Regions from separate parts of the Citrobacter koseri ATCC BAA-895 genome, predicted to be linked through region 1. Evidence: predicted binding sites of a transcription regulator. Region 1 holds the regulator's gene; each other region holds the start of a gene.
What was found. The regulator CRP, encoded in region 1, controls carbon source genes, mostly activating them, when cyclic AMP is high. The targets are predictions, from matches to a motif close to ATGTGANNNNNNTCACAT.
Positions count from the first base shown of each region.

Region 1 (5,962 bases):
AACAAACAGCAAACAACGTCAACCCTTCATATCCCGTAACCGGCGACTAAGCCAGATGCCGTGATGCGGGCGCTGGCGCCATGCCACTGACGAAATGGTGTGCATGGTATTCAGGTGCCCCAGCACGCGTTGCAGATGCTGTTCCAGCGTGCTGAGCGGCCCGTGGGAGAGCATCTCCGATGACTCCAGAATATTCACATCCCCGGAACCGCCCGGCGCGTCATACTCCAGCCGCTGCTGACAGCGCTGGAGCGCAATTTCGCAGGATTCCAGATAGCGCTGCGCCAGATCCGGCGTCAGCATCGTATGCTCGCGCGCCAGCGTGGTCATGGCGTTGACGTGCTCAACGATAAACTGGCTGTGCGTTACCCACAGTTTCATATCTTCCAGATAGTGCGTGTTAAACCCCGGTTCCTGCATCGCCTGATTCAGCGAGTTAAACAGCGTATTGTGCGCCTGGTTCACCCGCATTCGCTGGTACGCCAGCGGCGTTGGCTGCGGGTCGTTGCTGAGGATCAGCCGAATGGCCTCCTGGTCCGCTTCCAGCGCGTCGTGGGCATTCTTACGCAAAAGGCCGCTTTGCCACTGCGGCCAGAGCCAGACCATCCCGCCAAAAGCAATCAGGCAGCCAATGACCGTATCAATAAATCGCGGCACGATGAACTGTTCGCCGTTGAGCGTCAGCAGTTGCAGGGTATAGACCGCCGTCACCGTAAAGCCAACCGTCGCCCAGCCGTAGTTTTTGCGAATGGTCAGATAGCTCACCAGCGTAATGATCAGCATTAATGCCAGCGTGTAGCCTTCAGGAATGCGAAAGTGCAACGTGACGCCCGCCACCACCAGACCGGCCAGCGTACCCGCTGAACGGTGCAGAATGCGTACGCGCGTCGCGCCGTAGCCGTTTTGCGTGACGAACAGGATGGTCATCAGAATCCAGTACGGCTTGGGCAGATGTAAGGCGCTGCCCATCAGACTGGCGATACTTAACATGACGCTGATTCGCCCGGCGTTGCGCAGCGCGGGCGATTTAAACGATAAATAGCTTTTCAGCGCGGGCAGCAGCGGCAGGCGACGCTGTTTATCAGCCATCAGGTCGCGTGCGTACAGCGGACGCTGAGTGCGTAATACGCGGGCAATACGGCTAAAGTGCCAGTAGCAAAACTGCCCGACAGGGTTTTCCGGGTGCTGATTGGCGATTTTTTCCAGCGCGCCAGTCTGCTTCTCCATCGAAAAACGGCTGGGCAGACGGTGATACAGGATGTCATCCGCGATGATGCGCAGGCGGGCAGCGACGGTTTGCGCATTCCAGCGAATAACCTGTTCCGCGTGGCTGCGCTCCACCAGCTTCTGAACCTCCTCCGGCTGATGCAAACTAACGGAGATATGCTCCTGTAAGTCCAGCGCTTCCTGGAAGGCGCGCAGCAGGCGCTTGTAGTCATTATTGTGCTGGGCCGACAGCATGTGCATCTGCTGGTAACACTGGGTAATGAGATCTACCGCTTTCTGCTGGCGCACCAGCAGAGGCGGCAGCGCTTTTTCTGGATCGATATGCTGCGTGAGCAGGCTGTATTTGGCCTCGCAATAGTCGGCCAGCTCGCGATACAGCAGGCTGAGCGACTCGCGCAGCGGCTGTTCGCGCCACAGCCAGAACCAGAACCAGTTAAACAGCCCATACCATAGCGTGCCGAGCGCATAGATGAGCAGCGGCTCCCAGACCGGCATGTTCCCCGCCAGGCTTAGCGTGAAAATGGCGGCAATCAGTGAAGCGGGCAGCAGCCTTGCATGCAGCGGGCTGATTTCTGCCGTGACGCCGAGCAGCAGCGTCAGCCCGGTGAGGATCAGCGGCAGGGGGATGTCGCGCGCCAGCAGCAGTTGTGTAATCAGGCTGCATCCGGCAAACAGCGATCCGCCGATGATTAAGCGTTTGAAAAAGCGTTTATGCGGGGTATCAAGACCGGCAATATTGCAGCAGGCGGGAACGAGCGAGAACAGCAGTCCCAGGTGCAACTGGCCGATGATCAGGCCGATAGCCACAGGCAGGCACAGCACCAGCGTTTGCCGTAGTGCGTAGTTGATCTCAGGATGGTAAATCAGTCTTCGCCACATCGGTGCAAACAAAAATGGCGCATTACCCGGTAATGCGCCATTCCGACGGGATTAACGTGTGCCGTAGACGACGATGGTCTTACCGTGAGCGGAGATCAGATTCTGATCTTCGAGCATTTTCAGAATACGCCCCACGGTTTCACGGGAGCAGCCAACGATCTGGCCGATCTCCTGACGGGTGATTTTGATCTGCATGCCATCCGGGTGAGTCATCGCGTCAGGTTGTTTCGCCAGGTTCAGCAGGGTCTGAGCGATACGGCCCGTTACGTCGAGGAAGGCGAGGTTACCGACTTTCTCAGATGTCACTTGCAGACGGCGAGCCATCTGGGAAGACAGGCGCATCAGAATATCCGGGTTTACCTGGATCAACTGACGGAATTTCTTGTAAGAAATTTCAGCGACTTCACAGGCCGTTTTGGCACGTACCCAGGCACTGCGTTCCTGACCTTCTTCAAACAGGCCCAGTTCGCCAATAAAATCGCCCTGATTCAGATAAGAAAGGATCATTTCTTTCCCTTCTTCATCTTTGATCAACACTGCCACTGAGCCTTTAACGATGTAGTACAACGTTTCCGCTTTTTCACCCTGGTGAATCAGCGTGCTCTTCGATGGGTACTTATGAATGTGGCAATGAGACAAGAACCATTCGAGAGTCGGGTCTGTTTGCGGTTTGCCAAGCACCATGCGCGGTTATCCTCTGTTATAAGCTGTCTCCAGAGCCAGAACACGACACTGCCTCTGGGTTTGCAAAAATAGGTTTCCCGAATTCCTGGGAAGGGGGCTGTCGAAAATGTACTGCAGCCTGAATGTGATGTCCTCTGCATACATGCAGTACGTCAATGTATTACTGTAGCATCCCGACTGTTTTAGCATAGCTTTCGCCGTGTGTCTCCTGGTGTCTCGCTTCAGCATGACGCAGGTCGCCTTCCGTTGCGAGATTTGTTATGTGCGCGTAATCTGTCAGGAAAATTGACACATTGGAGTTCCGAATATGCAAGCGCGTGTAAAGTGGGTTGAAGGGTTAACCTTTCTGGGAGAGTCTGCCTCCGGCCACCAGGTTTTAATGGATGGCAACTCCGGTGATAAAGCGCCAAGCCCGATGGAAATGGTGCTGATGGCCGCAGGCGGTTGTAGCGCAATCGACGTGGTTTCTATTTTGCAGAAAGGGCGTCAGGATGTGACGAATTGCGAAGTGAAGCTGACGTCCGAACGTCGTGAAGAAGCGCCGCGCCTGTTTACGCATATCAATCTGCATTTCATTGTGACCGGCAATGACCTGAAAGACGCGGCGGTTGCGCGGGCGGTCGATCTTTCGGCTGAGAAGTATTGCTCAGTGGCGCTGATGCTAGAAAAAGCGGTGAATATTACCCATTCGTATGAAGTGATTGCGGCGTGATGCCGGTTGCCTGATGGCGCTTCGCTTATCAGGCCTACGAATTCGCACCCTGTAGGCCGGATAAGGCGCCAGCCGCCATCCGGCATATATCAAACGCACCCTGTAGGCCGGATAAGGCGTCAGCCGCCATCCGGCAAACATCGAACAGATTATTCGATCTTCTTCCCTTCCATCAGTCGCTGAACCAGCGGCAACATGATCAGCTCCATCGCCAGCCCCATTTTGCCGCCCGGCACCACGAGCGTATTGATATGGGAAATAAACGACCCCTGCAACATCGCCAGCAGCCACGGGAAATCAATCCCTTCCAGATTTCTGAAATGAATGACCACAAAACTTTCGTCCAGCGAAGGAATGCCTTTCGCGGCGAAGGGATTGGAAGTGTCAACGGTGGGCACGCGCTGGAAGTTAATGTGGGTGCGGGAAAACTGCGGCGTAATGAAATTAATGTAGTCATCCATTGAGCGGACAACGGAATCCATCACCGCCTCGCGGGAGTGGCCGCGCTCGCTGGTATCGCGAATCAGTTTTTGAATCCACTCCAGGTTGACGATCGGCACCACGCCGACCAGCAGATCGACATGACGCGCGACATCATGCTGCGGCGTTACCACGCCGCCGTGCAGCCCTTCGTAAAACAGCACATCGGTGGGTTCCGGCAGCGGCTGCCACGGGGTAAACGTCCCTGGCACCTGATTCCACGGCACGGCCTCATCGTAGGTATGAAGATACTTACGCGCCTGGCCTTTGCCCGTCTGTCCGTATTCAATAAAGGTTTGTTCCAGCAGGCTGAAGTCGTTGGCTTCAGGGCCGAAATAGCTGATATGCCGCCCGGCGTCGCGCGCTTTGCGGATCGCCATGTCCATTTCGGGGCGTGTGTAACGATGAAAACTGTCGCCTTCCACCTCGGCTGCGCGCAGATTTAACTGCGCGAAAATTTTTCGAAACGCGAGGCTGGTGGTCGTGGTCCCCGCGCCGCTGGACCCTGTTACCGCAATCACCGGATGTTTGGCAGACATAACAACTCCATGAATCAACAAAAGTTTTAGTATAGTCGGCCGTCAGCGGCGGATTATTCGCGAAACTGTTCACGCGGCATAATGTTGACCGTCTCGTGCAGTTCAGACCACACCAGAACAGCTTCTCCGCACTGTAGCTGTCGTTTGACGTCGGCGACCTTTTGCTCAAGCGAACGTTCATGTTCACCATAATCGGTGCCTTCACGCAACACAAAGCTTTCGATCAAATTGTCCAGCGTCTCAGAAGACAGCTCTTGCCAGGGGATCATCATGATGACGCCTCCAGATACGTTGTCAGCCAGTCGGGAATCCGCGACTCCAGCCACATTTCCGGGCGACGCAGCGTCCCGCCGATAAATCCAACATGCCCGCCATGCTCGGTGAGCTGATACTCCACCAGCGGCGGCAGATTTTCCGGTTTCGGGATCACATGATGATCCATAAACGGATCGTCTTTCGCGTGGATGATGAGCGTCGGTTTGGCGATCTGGTTGAGCATCGGCATGGCGCTACATTGACGATAATAGTCTATCGCGTCGGCAAAGCCGTGAATTTTCGCGGTGATCAGATCGTCAAATTCACGGAGCCGGCGCACGGATTTGAGCTGCGCCAGATTAATCGGCAGTGTGCCGGGGTATGCCGCCAGCTTGCGCGCGGCGTTGGCCTTCAGCAGATTGAGCAGATAGCGCTGATAAACGCGGGAAAACCCTTTTTCCATATGATAGCTGCACGCTTCCAGCACAAAGGGAGCGGAAACGATGACCGCCGCGTCAATTGGGATCTCGCGGCCTTCTTTCGCCAGCAGACACGCCAGCATATTTCCGCCGAGCGAATAGCCGACGGCGGCGGTGGGGACGGCGCCAAACTCACGCTGTAGCCAGTGTAAAAACCAGGTGCCGTCTTCCGTTTCGCCGGAGTGATAAATGCGGTTCAGCCGGTTCGGTTCGCCGCTACAGCCGCGAAAGTGCATGACCACGCCCAGCCAGCCGCGCTTTTGCGCCGCTTCAATCAGCCCGTGAGCGTACGGGCTGTTCAGGCTGCCTTCCAGGCCGTGAAAAACCACCAGACGCGGTTTGTGCTTCGCGTGCTGTGGATCTTCACTCCAGGCCAGATCGATAAAATCGCCGTCTGGTAATTCCAGACGCTGCCAGTGCGCATCGAACTTCACCTTGCGGCGGATGAGTCGCGGCAGCATGGTTTGCAGGTGGCGGTTGCGGATACCGCGCATTGGCACGAACTCCGCACTATCGTGACCGGTGATATCAAGGTCGGGGGAGGTTATTTGAGTCATAAATTATGCGATGTTTTTTTAAATCTGCCGCCTACTATACCGTCACTTTCCCCTGGTGTTTATGAAAATGAGGCAGGGGGAGCGGATTTACACCTTCCTGACGCTGATCTTAATCACAATTCATTACTCAAATTATTACTCTCAGGCTAA
Region 1 covers NC_009792.1:4,374,761-4,380,722, reverse strand. The annotation lists gene CKO_RS20390 (YccS/YhfK family putative transporter) at 19-2,106, opposite strand; gene crp (cAMP-activated global transcriptional regulator CRP) at 2,158-2,790, opposite strand; gene CKO_RS20375 (OsmC family protein) at 3,098-3,502, shown strand; gene CKO_RS20370 (phosphoribulokinase) at 3,652-4,521, opposite strand; gene CKO_RS20365 (YheU family protein) at 4,575-4,793, opposite strand; gene CKO_RS20360 (hydrolase) at 4,790-5,812, opposite strand.

Region 2 (5,962 bases), 510 kb from region 1:
CCCTGTGGCGTAAAACGCAGCGGCTGACTCTTACGGACAAATAACCGGAAGCCAAGGCGCTGTTCCAGATCGCTGAACTGGTGAGACAAGGCGGATTGGGTCTGGTGCAGCGTAGCCGCCGCAGCCGCCAGCGAACCGCTATTCCGCAACGCCTGGAGCGTTTTCAGGTGTTTAATCTCGATCATGAAAGTCCTTCACTTCGGCATGAGTAAATTGCGCTTGAGGAATATACAGTACCTGCCAATTATAGATGTGTAAACATCTGGACGTCTAAAACTCGTCATATTTCGACTTGCAGATGCGTTGGCTTCCTCGCTTACCCCAGTCACTTACTTCAGTAAGCTTCTGGGGATGCGCATCGTTGCCGCCTTCCTGCAAGCCGAACTATTTAGAGTTTTTTATTCAGATTCAATGAAATAAGAGAGGAATAAACATGACAATCCGCAATCACACCCTCGGTTTTCCTCGCGTTGGCCTGCGTCGTGAGCTAAAAAAAGCGCAAGAGAGCTACTGGGCGGGCAACGCCACCCGTGAAGACCTGCTGGCAACTGGACGTGAACTGCGTGCGCGCCACTGGGATCAACAAAAGCAGGCGGGCATCGACCTGCTGCCGGTGGGCGATTTCGCCTGGTACGACCATGTTCTGACCACCAGCCTGTTGCTGGGCAATGTACCGGCTCGTCATCAGAACAGCGACGGCTCGGTGGATATCGACACTCTGTTCCGCATTGGCCGCGGTCGCGCGCCGACCGGTGAACCGGCTGCGGCGGCGGAAATGACCAAATGGTTTAACACCAACTATCACTACATGGTGCCGGAGTTTGTGAAGGGCCAGCAGTTTAAACTGACCTGGACTCAGCTTCTGGATGAAGTGGACGAAGCGCTGGCGCTGGGTCACAAGGTGAAACCGGTACTGCTGGGGCCGGTAACCTACCTGTGGCTGGGTAAAGTGAAGGGGGAGTCGTTCGACCGTCTGAGCCTGCTGAACGACATTCTGCCGGTCTACAAACAGGTACTGACCGAGCTGGCGAAACGCGGCGTTGAATGGGTACAGATTGATGAACCTGCGCTGGTGCTGGAACTGCCGCAGGAATGGCTGGATGCTTACAAGCCTGCGTATGATGCGCTGCAAGGCCAGGTGAAGCTGCTGCTGACGACCTATTTTGAAGGCGTCACGCCGAATCTGGATACCATCGCCGCGCTGCCGGTACAGGGTCTGCACGTTGATCTGGTACACGGTAAAGATGACGTTGCCGAACTGCACAAGCGTTTGCCGTCTGACTGGCTGCTGTCTGCGGGGCTGGTTAACGGTCGCAACGTCTGGCGCGCCGATCTTACGGAAAAATATGCGCAAATTAAGGACATTGTCGGCAAACGCGACCTGTGGGTGGCCTCGTCCTGCTCTCTGCTGCACAGCCCGATCGACCTGAGCGTCGAAACCCGTCTGGATGCGGAAGTGAAGAGCTGGTTTGCTTTCGCGCTGCAAAAATGCGGTGAGCTGGCGCTGCTGCGCGATGCGCTGAACAGCGGCGACACGGCAAAACTTGAAGCGTGGAGCGCGCCGATTCAGGCTCGTCGCCACTCCACCCGCGTGCACAACGCGGCGGTGGAGAAACGTCTGGCGGCGATTACCGCCCAGGACAGCCAGCGTGCCAGCCCTTATGCCGCACGTGCCCAGGCGCAGCGTAACCGTTTTAACCTGCCGTCATGGCCGACCACCACGATCGGCTCATTCCCGCAGACGACGGAAATCCGCGGCCTGCGTCTGGACTTCAAAAAGGGCAACCTTGATGCGAATCACTACCGTACCGGCATCGCTGAACACATCAAACAGGCGATCGTTGAGCAGGAGCGTTTAGGTTTAGACGTACTGGTACACGGTGAAGCCGAGCGTAACGACATGGTGGAGTACTTCGGTGAGCATCTGGATGGTTTTGTTTTCACCCAGAATGGCTGGGTGCAGAGCTATGGCTCTCGCTGCGTGAAACCGCCGGTCGTCATTGGCGATGTCAGCCGCCCGGAACCGATCACCGTGGAGTGGGCGAAATACGCGCAGTCCCTGACTGATAAACCGGTGAAAGGGATGCTGACCGGCCCGGTGACGATCCTCTGCTGGTCATTCCCGCGTGAAGATGTGAGCCGTGAAACCATCGCTAAACAGATTGCGCTGGCGCTGCGTGATGAGGTTGCCGATCTGGAAGCGGCGGGAATCGGCATCATTCAGATTGATGAACCGGCACTGCGTGAAGGGTTGCCGCTGCGTCGCAGCGACTGGGATGCTTACTTGCAATGGGGTGTGGAAGCCTTCCGTATCAACGCTGCGGTGGCGAAGGATGATACCCAGATCCATACCCACATGTGTTACTGCGAGTTCAATGACATCATGGATTCTATCGCGGCGCTGGATGCGGACGTGATTACCATTGAAACGTCGCGCTCTGATATGGAGCTGCTGGAGTCGTTCGAAGAATTTGAATACCCGAACGAAATCGGGCCGGGCGTCTACGACATTCACTCGCCGAACGTACCGAGCGTCGAGTGGATTGAAGCCCTGCTGAATAAAGCCGCTCAGCGTATTCCGGCGGAACGTCTGTGGGTGAACCCGGACTGCGGCCTGAAAACCCGCGGCTGGCCGGAAACCCGCGCCGCGCTGGCGAACATGGTTAAAGCTGCGCAGAATCTGCGTCAGGCATAATTCGCTGCTCGGGAAGTGCTAGCGCTTACCCGGGTTACAGGAAATCGCAACTGTTGTAGGCCCGGTAAGGCGTAGCCGCCACCGGGCAATTAACGTTTATTTCTTCCCGCCGTACTGCGCAAACCACTCAAGCATTCTTTGCCAGCCATCTTTCGCCGACTCTTCGTGATAGCTCGGACGATAATCCGCATTAAAAGCATGCCCTGCATCCGGGTAAACGACGATCTCCGCTTTGGCGTTTGCTGCGCGCAGCGCCTGCCGCATGGTTTCGACGGTATCCACGGGAATGCCAGTGTCCTGCCCGCCATACAGCCCCAGAACCGGCGCGTTCAGATCGGTCGCGATATCCACCGGGTGTCTGGGCGAGTTCAGGGTTTTGTCCCCGACCAGCTTTCCATACCATGCTACCGCGGCTTTTAACTGTGGATTGTGTGCTGCATACAGCCAGGTAATGCGCCCGCCCCAGCAAAAGCCGGTTATCATCAGACGATGTACATCGCCGCCGTTGCGGGAGGCCCAACTGGCGACGTGGTCCAGATCCGCCAGTACCTGAGAGTCCGGTACTTTGGCCACCAGACCGCTTAACAGCGTTGGGATATCGGCAAAATCATTCGGATCGCCTTCGCGGAAATAGAGTTCTGGTGCGATAGCCAGATACCCTTCCAGCGCCAGGCGGCGGCAAACGTCGCGAATATGTTCATGAACGCCAAAGATCTCCTGCACCACAATGACAACGGGTAACGCGCCATCGTTCACTTTTGGCCGCGCGTGCCAGGCGGGCATCTCATCACCCTGAGTAGGAATAGATGTTACGCCTGCGATAATGGCGTCATCAGGGGTGTGAACCGTTGTGGTAGCAAGGGGGGAAGCAGCAGGTGCAAAGCCAGATTGTTGTATCGTTGTCATGGTATTCTCCGTACCCTTAAGGAAATAGCGCAATGTTAAATATAGACAGCATGCAACAAATCACATTGCCTGAAACAGGCTATCTTTTGTGCAATGGTGCGCGGTATTGATATGTTTATGTGATGTAAATCACTATTTTATGGTAATTCAATGCAATTTATTTACTTCATGGTGATGAGCGTCACGAAACTATTTTTAGCTCTTCGGTAAAGTGTCTTTTTGCTTCTTCTGACAAACCCGATTCACAGAGGAGTTTTTATGTCCAAGTCTGATGTTTTTCATCTCGGCCTCACCAAAAATGATTTACAAGGGGCTACGCTGGCTATCGTCCCTGGCGACCCGGAGCGTGTGGAAAAGATCGCCGCGCTGATGGAAAAGCCGGTTAAGCTGGCATCTCATCGCGAATTCACCACCTGGCGTGCTGAGCTGGATGGTAAAGCTATCATCGTCTGCTCTACCGGTATTGGCGGCCCGTCCACCTCTATTGCGGTAGAGGAACTGGCGCAACTGGGTATTCGTACTTTCCTGCGTATCGGCACCACTGGCGCTATTCAGCCGCATATCAACGTGGGCGATGTGCTGGTCACAACCGCGTCTGTACGTCTGGACGGAGCGAGCCTGCACTTTGCGCCGATGGAGTTCCCGGCCGTCGCCGATTTTGAATGTACGACTGCGCTGGTTGAAGCGGCGAAATCCGTGGGCGCGACCACTCACGTTGGCGTTACCGCCTCTTCTGACACCTTCTATCCGGGTCAGGAACGTTACGACACCTTCTCTGGCCGCGTCGTTCGTCGTTTCAAAGGTTCTATGGAAGAGTGGCAATCGATGGGCGTCATGAACTACGAAATGGAATCCGCCACGCTGCTGACCATGTGCGCAAGCCAGGGTCTGCGTGCCGGTATGGTGGCGGGCGTTATCGTTAACCGCACTCAGCAAGAGATCCCGAATGCGGAAACGATGAAACAGACCGAAAGCCATGCGGTGAAAATTGTCGTGGAAGCAGCGCGTCGTCTGCTGTAATTCTTCCCTTCCCCACGAAAGGCCGACGCGTTCGGCCTTTTCTTTTTGCGTAGCGCCTCGCAGGAAAACCCTTTCAAACTGGACGTTTATACAGCACAATTCTATTTTGTGCGGGTAATTCCTTGATGCAGGGGGCGTGGTGGATATCACAATCATTTTGTATGCCGTGTTGGCGCTGGCGGGTGTGGGGGTAGGCTGGCTGATCGCCAGTTATCAACAGGCGCAGCATAAGGCCGAACAGCTGGCGGAACGTGAAGAGATTGTGGCGTCGCTCAGCGCTGCAAGACAGCAGGTTGCGCTAAGCGAACACTGGCGCGAGGAGTGTGAACTGCTCAATAACGAACTGCGCAATCTGCGGGACATCAACACCTCGCTGGAAGCGGATCTGCGTGAAGTCACCACGCGGCTGGAGGCCACTCAGCTGCATGCGGAAGATAAAATCCGCCAGATGATCAACAGCGAACAGCGCTTAAGCGAGCAGTTTGAGAACCTTGCCAACCGCATCTTCGAGCAGAGCAACCGCCGGGTTGATGAGCAAAACCGCCAGAGTCTGAATAGCCTGTTAACGCCGCTTCGCGAACAGCTGGATGGCTTCCGTCGCCAGGTGCAGGACAGCTTTGGTCAGGAGGCGCGTGAACGCCACACCCTGGCGCATGAGATCCGCAATCTACAACAGCTGAATGCGCAAATGACGCAGGAAGCGGTGAACCTGACGCGCGCGTTGAAAGGCGATAATAAAACCCAGGGTAACTGGGGAGAAGTAGTGCTGACGCGCGTACTTGAAGCCTCGGGTCTGCGTGAAGGTTATGAGTATGAAACCCAGGTGAGTATTGAAAATGACGCCCGCTCGCGTATGCAGCCGGATGTCATTGTGCGTCTGCCGCAAGGGAAGGATGTCGTCATCGACGCCAAAATGACGCTGGTTGCCTATGAGCGCTATTTTAACGCTGAAGATGAGTACACGCGCGAAAGCGCGTTGCAGGAGCACATCGCGTCAGTACGTAACCATATTCGCTTGCTGGGGCGCAAGGATTACCAGCAGTTGCCGGGGTTACGCACGCTCGACTATGTGCTGATGTTCATTCCTGTCGAGCCTGCGTTTTTACTGGCGCTGGACAGACAGCCCGAACTGATTACCGAAGCGCTTAAAAATAATATTATGCTGGTCAGCCCGACGACGTTGCTGGTGGCGTTGCGTACGATTGCCAACTTATGGCGCTATGAGCATCAAAGCCGTAACGCGCAGCACATCGCAGACAGAGCCAGCAAACTCTACGACAAGATGCGCTTATTTATCGATGACATGTCGTCCATCGGCCAGAGTCTGGACAAAGCGCAGGA
Region 2 covers NC_009792.1:160,915-166,876, forward strand. The annotation lists gene metR (HTH-type transcriptional regulator MetR) at 1-185, opposite strand, end outside; gene metE (5-methyltetrahydropteroyltriglutamate--homocysteine S-methyltransferase) at 434-2,695, shown strand; gene CKO_RS00780 (dienelactone hydrolase family protein) at 2,792-3,601, opposite strand; gene udp (uridine phosphorylase) at 3,860-4,621, shown strand; gene rmuC (DNA recombination protein RmuC) at 4,761-5,962, shown strand, end outside.
Region 2: udp (uridine phosphorylase) is a predicted target of CRP. The motif match lies at 3,719-3,736, and genes of this name have one in related genera.

Region 3 (5,962 bases), 1.6 Mb from region 1:
GCCCAATCTTTATTTCAGCCAGGTGAGGGCCTGCTGCCAATGGCACAGCTATATTTCTACTATTCGGCAATGAATGCGGGTAAGTCGACTGCATTGCTGCAATCTTCATACAATTATCAGGAACGCGGGATGCGTACCGTTGTATATACAGCGGAAATTGATGACCGCTTCGGCGCCGGTAAAGTCAGTTCGCGTATCGGTCTCTCCTCGCCAGCAAAATTGTTTAACCAAAATTCATCGTTGTTTGAAGAGATTCGTACCGAGAATGCGCAACAAACAATACATTGCGTTCTGGTTGATGAGTGTCAGTTTTTGACTCGCCAGCAGGTGTACGAATTATCTGAGGTTGTTGACCAACTGGATATTCCGGTGTTGTGTTACGGACTGCGTACTGATTTTCGTGGCGAGTTATTTGGCGGCAGCCAATACTTACTCGCGTGGTCAGATAAACTCGTCGAATTAAAGACAATCTGTTTTTGTGGCCGTAAGGCAAGCATGGTATTGCGTCTTGATCAGGCTGGCAGGCCTTATAATGAAGGGGAGCAGGTTGTGATTGGTGGGAACGAGCGTTATGTCTCTGTATGCCGCAAGCATTACAAAGAAGCCCTTGCCGAAGGCTCCCTGACGTCGATTCAGGAGAAACACCGCCACGCGTGATTGCACGCGTTCTGTAGGCCGGATAAGGCGCTTGTGTCGCCATCCGGCGACCCCTACAACATTACGCAGAACCTGTAGGCCTGATAAGGCGCTTGCGCCGCCATCAGGCAAAAAAAAGCCCCCGAAAACGGGGGCTTTTTCAGAATGTCGCCTGGGCTAACGAATTAAGCAGATTTCTTCGCTTTCTTGTCAGCTTTCGGTGCGGCAGCTTCTTTCTTCGCAGCAACTTCACCTTCAGTGAATTCACGGCCGTAGTAGGTATCCAGCAGAATCTGTTTCAGCTCGGAGATCAGCGGGTAACGCGGGTTAGCGCCGGTGCACTGGTCATCGAATGCATCTTCAGACAGCTTGTCTACATGAGCCAGGAAGTCAGCTTCCTGCACGCCAGCTTCACGGATAGACTTAGGAATACCCAGCTCCGCTTTCACGCTTTCCAGCCATGCCAGCAGTTTCTCGATCTTAGCGGCAGTACGGTCGCCCGGTGCGCTCAGACCCAGATGGTCGGCGATTTCTGCATAGCGACGGCGAGCCTGCGGACGGTCATACTGGCTGAACGCAGTCTGCTTGGTCGGGTTGTCGTTCGCGTTGTAACGGATAACGTTACAAATCAGCAGGGCGTTTGCCAGACCGTGCGGAATGTGGAACTGAGAACCCAGTTTATGCGCCATAGAGTGGCACACACCCAGGAAGGCGTTCGCAAACGCGATACCGGCGATAGTCGCTGCACTGTGAACGCGTTCACGCGCTACCGGGTTTTTAGACCCTTCGTGGTAGGACGCTGGCAGGTTTTCTTTCAGCAGTTTCAGTGCCTGCAAAGCCTGACCGTCAGAGAACTCAGATGCCAGTACGGAAACGTAGGCTTCCAGAGCGTGAGTGACCGCATCCAGACCACCGAACGCACACAGAGACTTCGGCATGTCCATAACCAGGTTCGCATCGACAATCGCCATATCCGGCGTCAGCGCATAGTCTGCCAGCGGATATTTCTGACCGGTCGCATCGTCGGTCACAACAGCAAACGGCGTTACTTCAGAACCGGTACCGGAAGTGGTAGTGATTGCGACCATTTTCGCTTTCACGCCCATTTTCGGGAACTTGTAGATACGTTTACGGATGTCCATAAAGCGCAGCGCCAGTTCTTCGAAGTGGGTTTCAGGATGTTCGTACATGACCCACATGATTTTCGCCGCATCCATCGGGGAGCCGCCGCCCAGCGCGATGATCACGTCTGGTTTGAAGGAGTTCGCCAGCTCTGCGCCTTTACGAACGATAGTCAGCGTCGGGTCAGCTTCAACTTCAAAGAAGACTTCAGTTTCAACGCCAGCCGCTTTCAGCACGGAGGTGATCTGGTCAGCATAGCCATTGTTGAACAGGAAACGGTCGGTCACGATGAGCGCACGTTTGTGGCCATCAGTAATCACTTCATCCAGCGCGATTGGCAGAGAGCCACGGCGGAAGTAGATAGATTTCGGAAGTTTGTGCCACAACATGTTTTCAGCTCGCTTAGCAACGGTTTTCTTGTTGATCAGGTGTTTCGGACCAACGTTTTCAGAGATGGAGTTACCACCCCAGGAACCACAACCCAGAGTCAGGGAAGGTGCGAGTTTGAAGTTATACAGGTCGCCGATACCACCCTGAGAAGCCGGGGTGTTAATCAGGATACGCGCGGTTTTCATCATCTGACCGAAGTAAGCAACGCGTTCTGGCTGGTTGTCCTGGTCGGTGTACAGACAGGAGGTATGACCGATACCGCCCATTGCAACCAGTTTTTCTGCTTTATCAACAGCGTCTTCGAAGTCTTTAGCGCGATACATTGCCAGCGTCGGAGACAGCTTTTCGTGAGCGAACGGTTCGCTGTCATCAACAGCCGTTACTTCGCCGATCAGAATCTTAGTGGTTTCTGGTACGGTGAAGCCTGCCAGTTCAGCAATTTCATATGCCGGTTGACCAACGATAGCCGCGTTCAGCGCGCCATTTTTCAGGATAACGTCCTGAACGGCTTTCAGCTCTTTGCCTTGCAGCAGGTAGCCGCCGTGGCTGGCGAAACGTTCGCGAACTGCGTCATAAACGGAGTCAACAACAACAACGGACTGTTCAGATGCACAGATTACGCCGTTATCGAAAGTTTTGGACATCAGTACGGAAGCCACCGCACGTTTGATATCTGCTGTTTCGTCGATAACAACCGGCGTGTTACCTGCACCAACGCCGATAGCCGGTTTACCAGAGCTGTATGCAGCTTTAACCATGCCCGGACCGCCTGTCGCCAGGATCAGGTTGATATCAGGGTGGTGCATCAGCGCGTTAGACAGTTCAACGGAAGGTTGATCGATCCAGCCAATCAGGTCTTTCGGCGCGCCCGCAGCGATAGCCGCCTGCAAAACGATGTCAGCCGCTTTGTTCGTTGCATCTTTGGCACGCGGATGAGGAGAGAAGATGATTGCGTTACGCGTCTTCAGGCTAATCAGAGACTTAAAGATCGCAGTAGACGTCGGGTTAGTGGTCGGTACGATACCGCAGATGATACCAATCGGTTCAGCAATGGTGATAGTCCCGAAGGTGTCGTCTTCAGACAGCACACCACAGGTTTTTTCATCTTTATAGGCGTTATAGATGTATTCGGAGGCGAAGTGGTTTTTAATCACTTTATCTTCGATGATACCCATGCCGGATTCGGCAACGGCCATCTTAGCGAGGGGAATTCGAGCATCTGCGGCAGCCAGAGCGGCGGCGCGGAAGATTTTGTCAACCTGTTCTTGAGTGAAACTGGCATATTCACGCTGGGCTTTTTTCACACGCTCTACGAGTGCGTTAAGTTCAGCGACATTAGTAACAGCCATAATGCTCTCCTGATAATGTTAAACTTTTTTAGTAAATCATCTGCTCGATACGAGAGTATAGACAGATTGACGAAAGTTTGTATAACAGTCTGAAAATCAAACGGTTACTTAACGTCCATTTCGCTCTGATTTACTAAAAGAGCTTAAGCGATAGCGTTATCTAACTCTAACGCGTTACCTCCAGGTGGCGTAAGCAAGGTTACTCACTTCTGAGTAGTAATTGCGTGATCCAGATCAAATTTAAGCAAAGCTGACACCTTTCAGCAGCCCATTTGAGCCATTTCCGCCAAGTGTTAATAAATAGTGGTGATGAATAGAGGTGAAGTTAGCATAATCTACACATATTTATAACACCGAGAAATAGTCGTAATTTCAAGCAGTCAGGAGGTGAAATATGCTGACAAAAGGCGTATCTTCAGCGCGTTTTTCACCATTTTTATCGACATCATTTATCCGGCTAACGTTTCGGAGCTAACCGTGACCCAAACGCTTTTTGATTTTCCTGTTTATTCCAAGTTTTTCATAGGGTTATTTGCGCTGGTAAACCCGGTGGGGATTATCCCCGTCTTTATTAGTATGACCAGCTACCAGACGGCTGCGGCGCGCAACAAAACAAATCTCACGGCAAACCTGTCGGTAGCCATCATTTTGTGGATTTCGCTCTTTCTCGGAGATGGCATTTTGCAACTCTTCGGCATTTCGATCGATTCGTTCAGAATTGCCGGTGGGATTCTGGTGGTGACGATCGCGATGTCGATGATCAGCGGGAAGCTGGGTGAAGATAAGCAAAACAAACAGGAAAAATCAGAGACCGCCATTCGCGAAAGTATTGGCGTGGTTCCGCTGGCCTTACCATTAATGGCAGGGCCGGGGGCCATTAGTTCGACGATTGTGTGGGGAACGCGTTACCACACCATTATGCATTTAATCGGCTTCTCTGTGGCTATCGCTCTGTTTGCGTTCTGTTGTTGGGGAGTGTTCCGCATGGCGCCCTGGCTGGTGCGGTTATTGGGGCAAACGGGCATCAACGTCATTACGCGTATTATGGGCTTGTTGCTGATGGCATTGGGCATTGAATTCATTGTTACGGGGATTAAAGCGATTTTCCCCGGTTTACTGAATTAACGATCCTGACCGATAAAACGGAGCCGCTTCAGGCTCCGTTTCTTTTCCATTATCAGTAAATCTTCTCACTAAAGTTGAAATTCAGCGTTGAAATAATAAAAGATACTGATAATGTTTATGCCTCTTTGTTATTGATTCTATTATAAATTATTCTAATAACACTCACGCCTGCCGTTATGTCGCCTGTTATTTTCTTAACATCATACTCTGGGGCTTGATGAAGGATTATCGAAATGTTATTAGTTATTTCAACGCTCTCTCAGATGAATGTGCTAAATAATAACCAATTGTTAAATTTATGTGCATTTTTGCCTGACGGCAGCAACAGAACGAGGTCAGACTGTGGGTGAGTAGTTAACGTATTGACCGGGCAAATAATTTTTCTTAAACGTCTCTTTTGGAGATGTCTTTCTGGTCAAAAATTTTTCCGTAAAAGAGAATTAGTTAACAAATCTGTAAAATGTATTGGCGGTTAAGAAACGCATTTGGTACTTTCCGGCCAGATATTTTGCAGAAGATTTTGCGGTGATGAGAATTATTTTCAATAAGCTTCTTGCACCAGACAGAATAAATGTCCGTCTCTGACAGGGGAGGCGGATACGGAATCGACGTAAGGCGATCGTACGAATCGTCAGAATAAATAAAGTCGGTGATAGCAAAGCAGTAAACGACCTGGCAGCAGCAAAATCTCCAGTGCTGTACAGGACCCTAACGGGATTAAACAGGCTGGTTAAGAAAACCAGTAATTATAATGAGTGGAGTACAAACACAATGTCCAACATCACAAAAAAAAGTTTGCTGGCGGCGGGGATTTTAACTGCGCTAATCGGCGGGAATGTCGCAATGGCCGCAGATGTCCCGGCGGGTGTTCAGCTGTCTGACAAGCAGACGCTGGTTCGCAATAATGGTTCTGAAGTTCAGTCTCTCGACCCACATAAAATTGAGGGTGTCCCGGAGTCAAACGTCAGCCGCGACCTGTTTGAAGGTTTACTGATCAGCGACGTTGAAGGCCACCCGTCACCGGGCGTCGCTGAAAAGTGGGAAAATAAAGATTTTAAAGTCTGGACATTCCATCTGCGTAAAAACGCAAAATGGTCAGACGGCACGCCTGTTACCGCGCACGATTTTGTATATAGCTGGCAGCGCCTGGCGAATCCGAATACCGCATCACCGTATGCCAGCTATTTGCAATACGGGCACATCGCGAATATCGATGACATTATTGCGGGCAAAAAACCGGCGACCGATCTCGGCGTAAAAGCCATCGACGATAATACGTTCGAAGTGACGCTGAGCGAACCGGTGCCTTATTTCTACAAACTGTTGGTTCACCCGTCCGT
Region 3 covers NC_009792.1:1,283,971-1,289,932, forward strand. The annotation lists gene tdk (thymidine kinase) at 40-657, shown strand; gene adhE (bifunctional acetaldehyde-CoA/alcohol dehydrogenase) at 822-3,497, opposite strand; gene CKO_RS05675 (YchE family NAAT transporter) at 3,975-4,622, shown strand; gene oppA (oligopeptide ABC transporter substrate-binding protein OppA) at 5,394-5,962, shown strand, end outside.
Region 3: adhE (bifunctional acetaldehyde-CoA/alcohol dehydrogenase) is a predicted target of CRP. The motif match lies at 3,720-3,737, and genes of this name have one in related genera.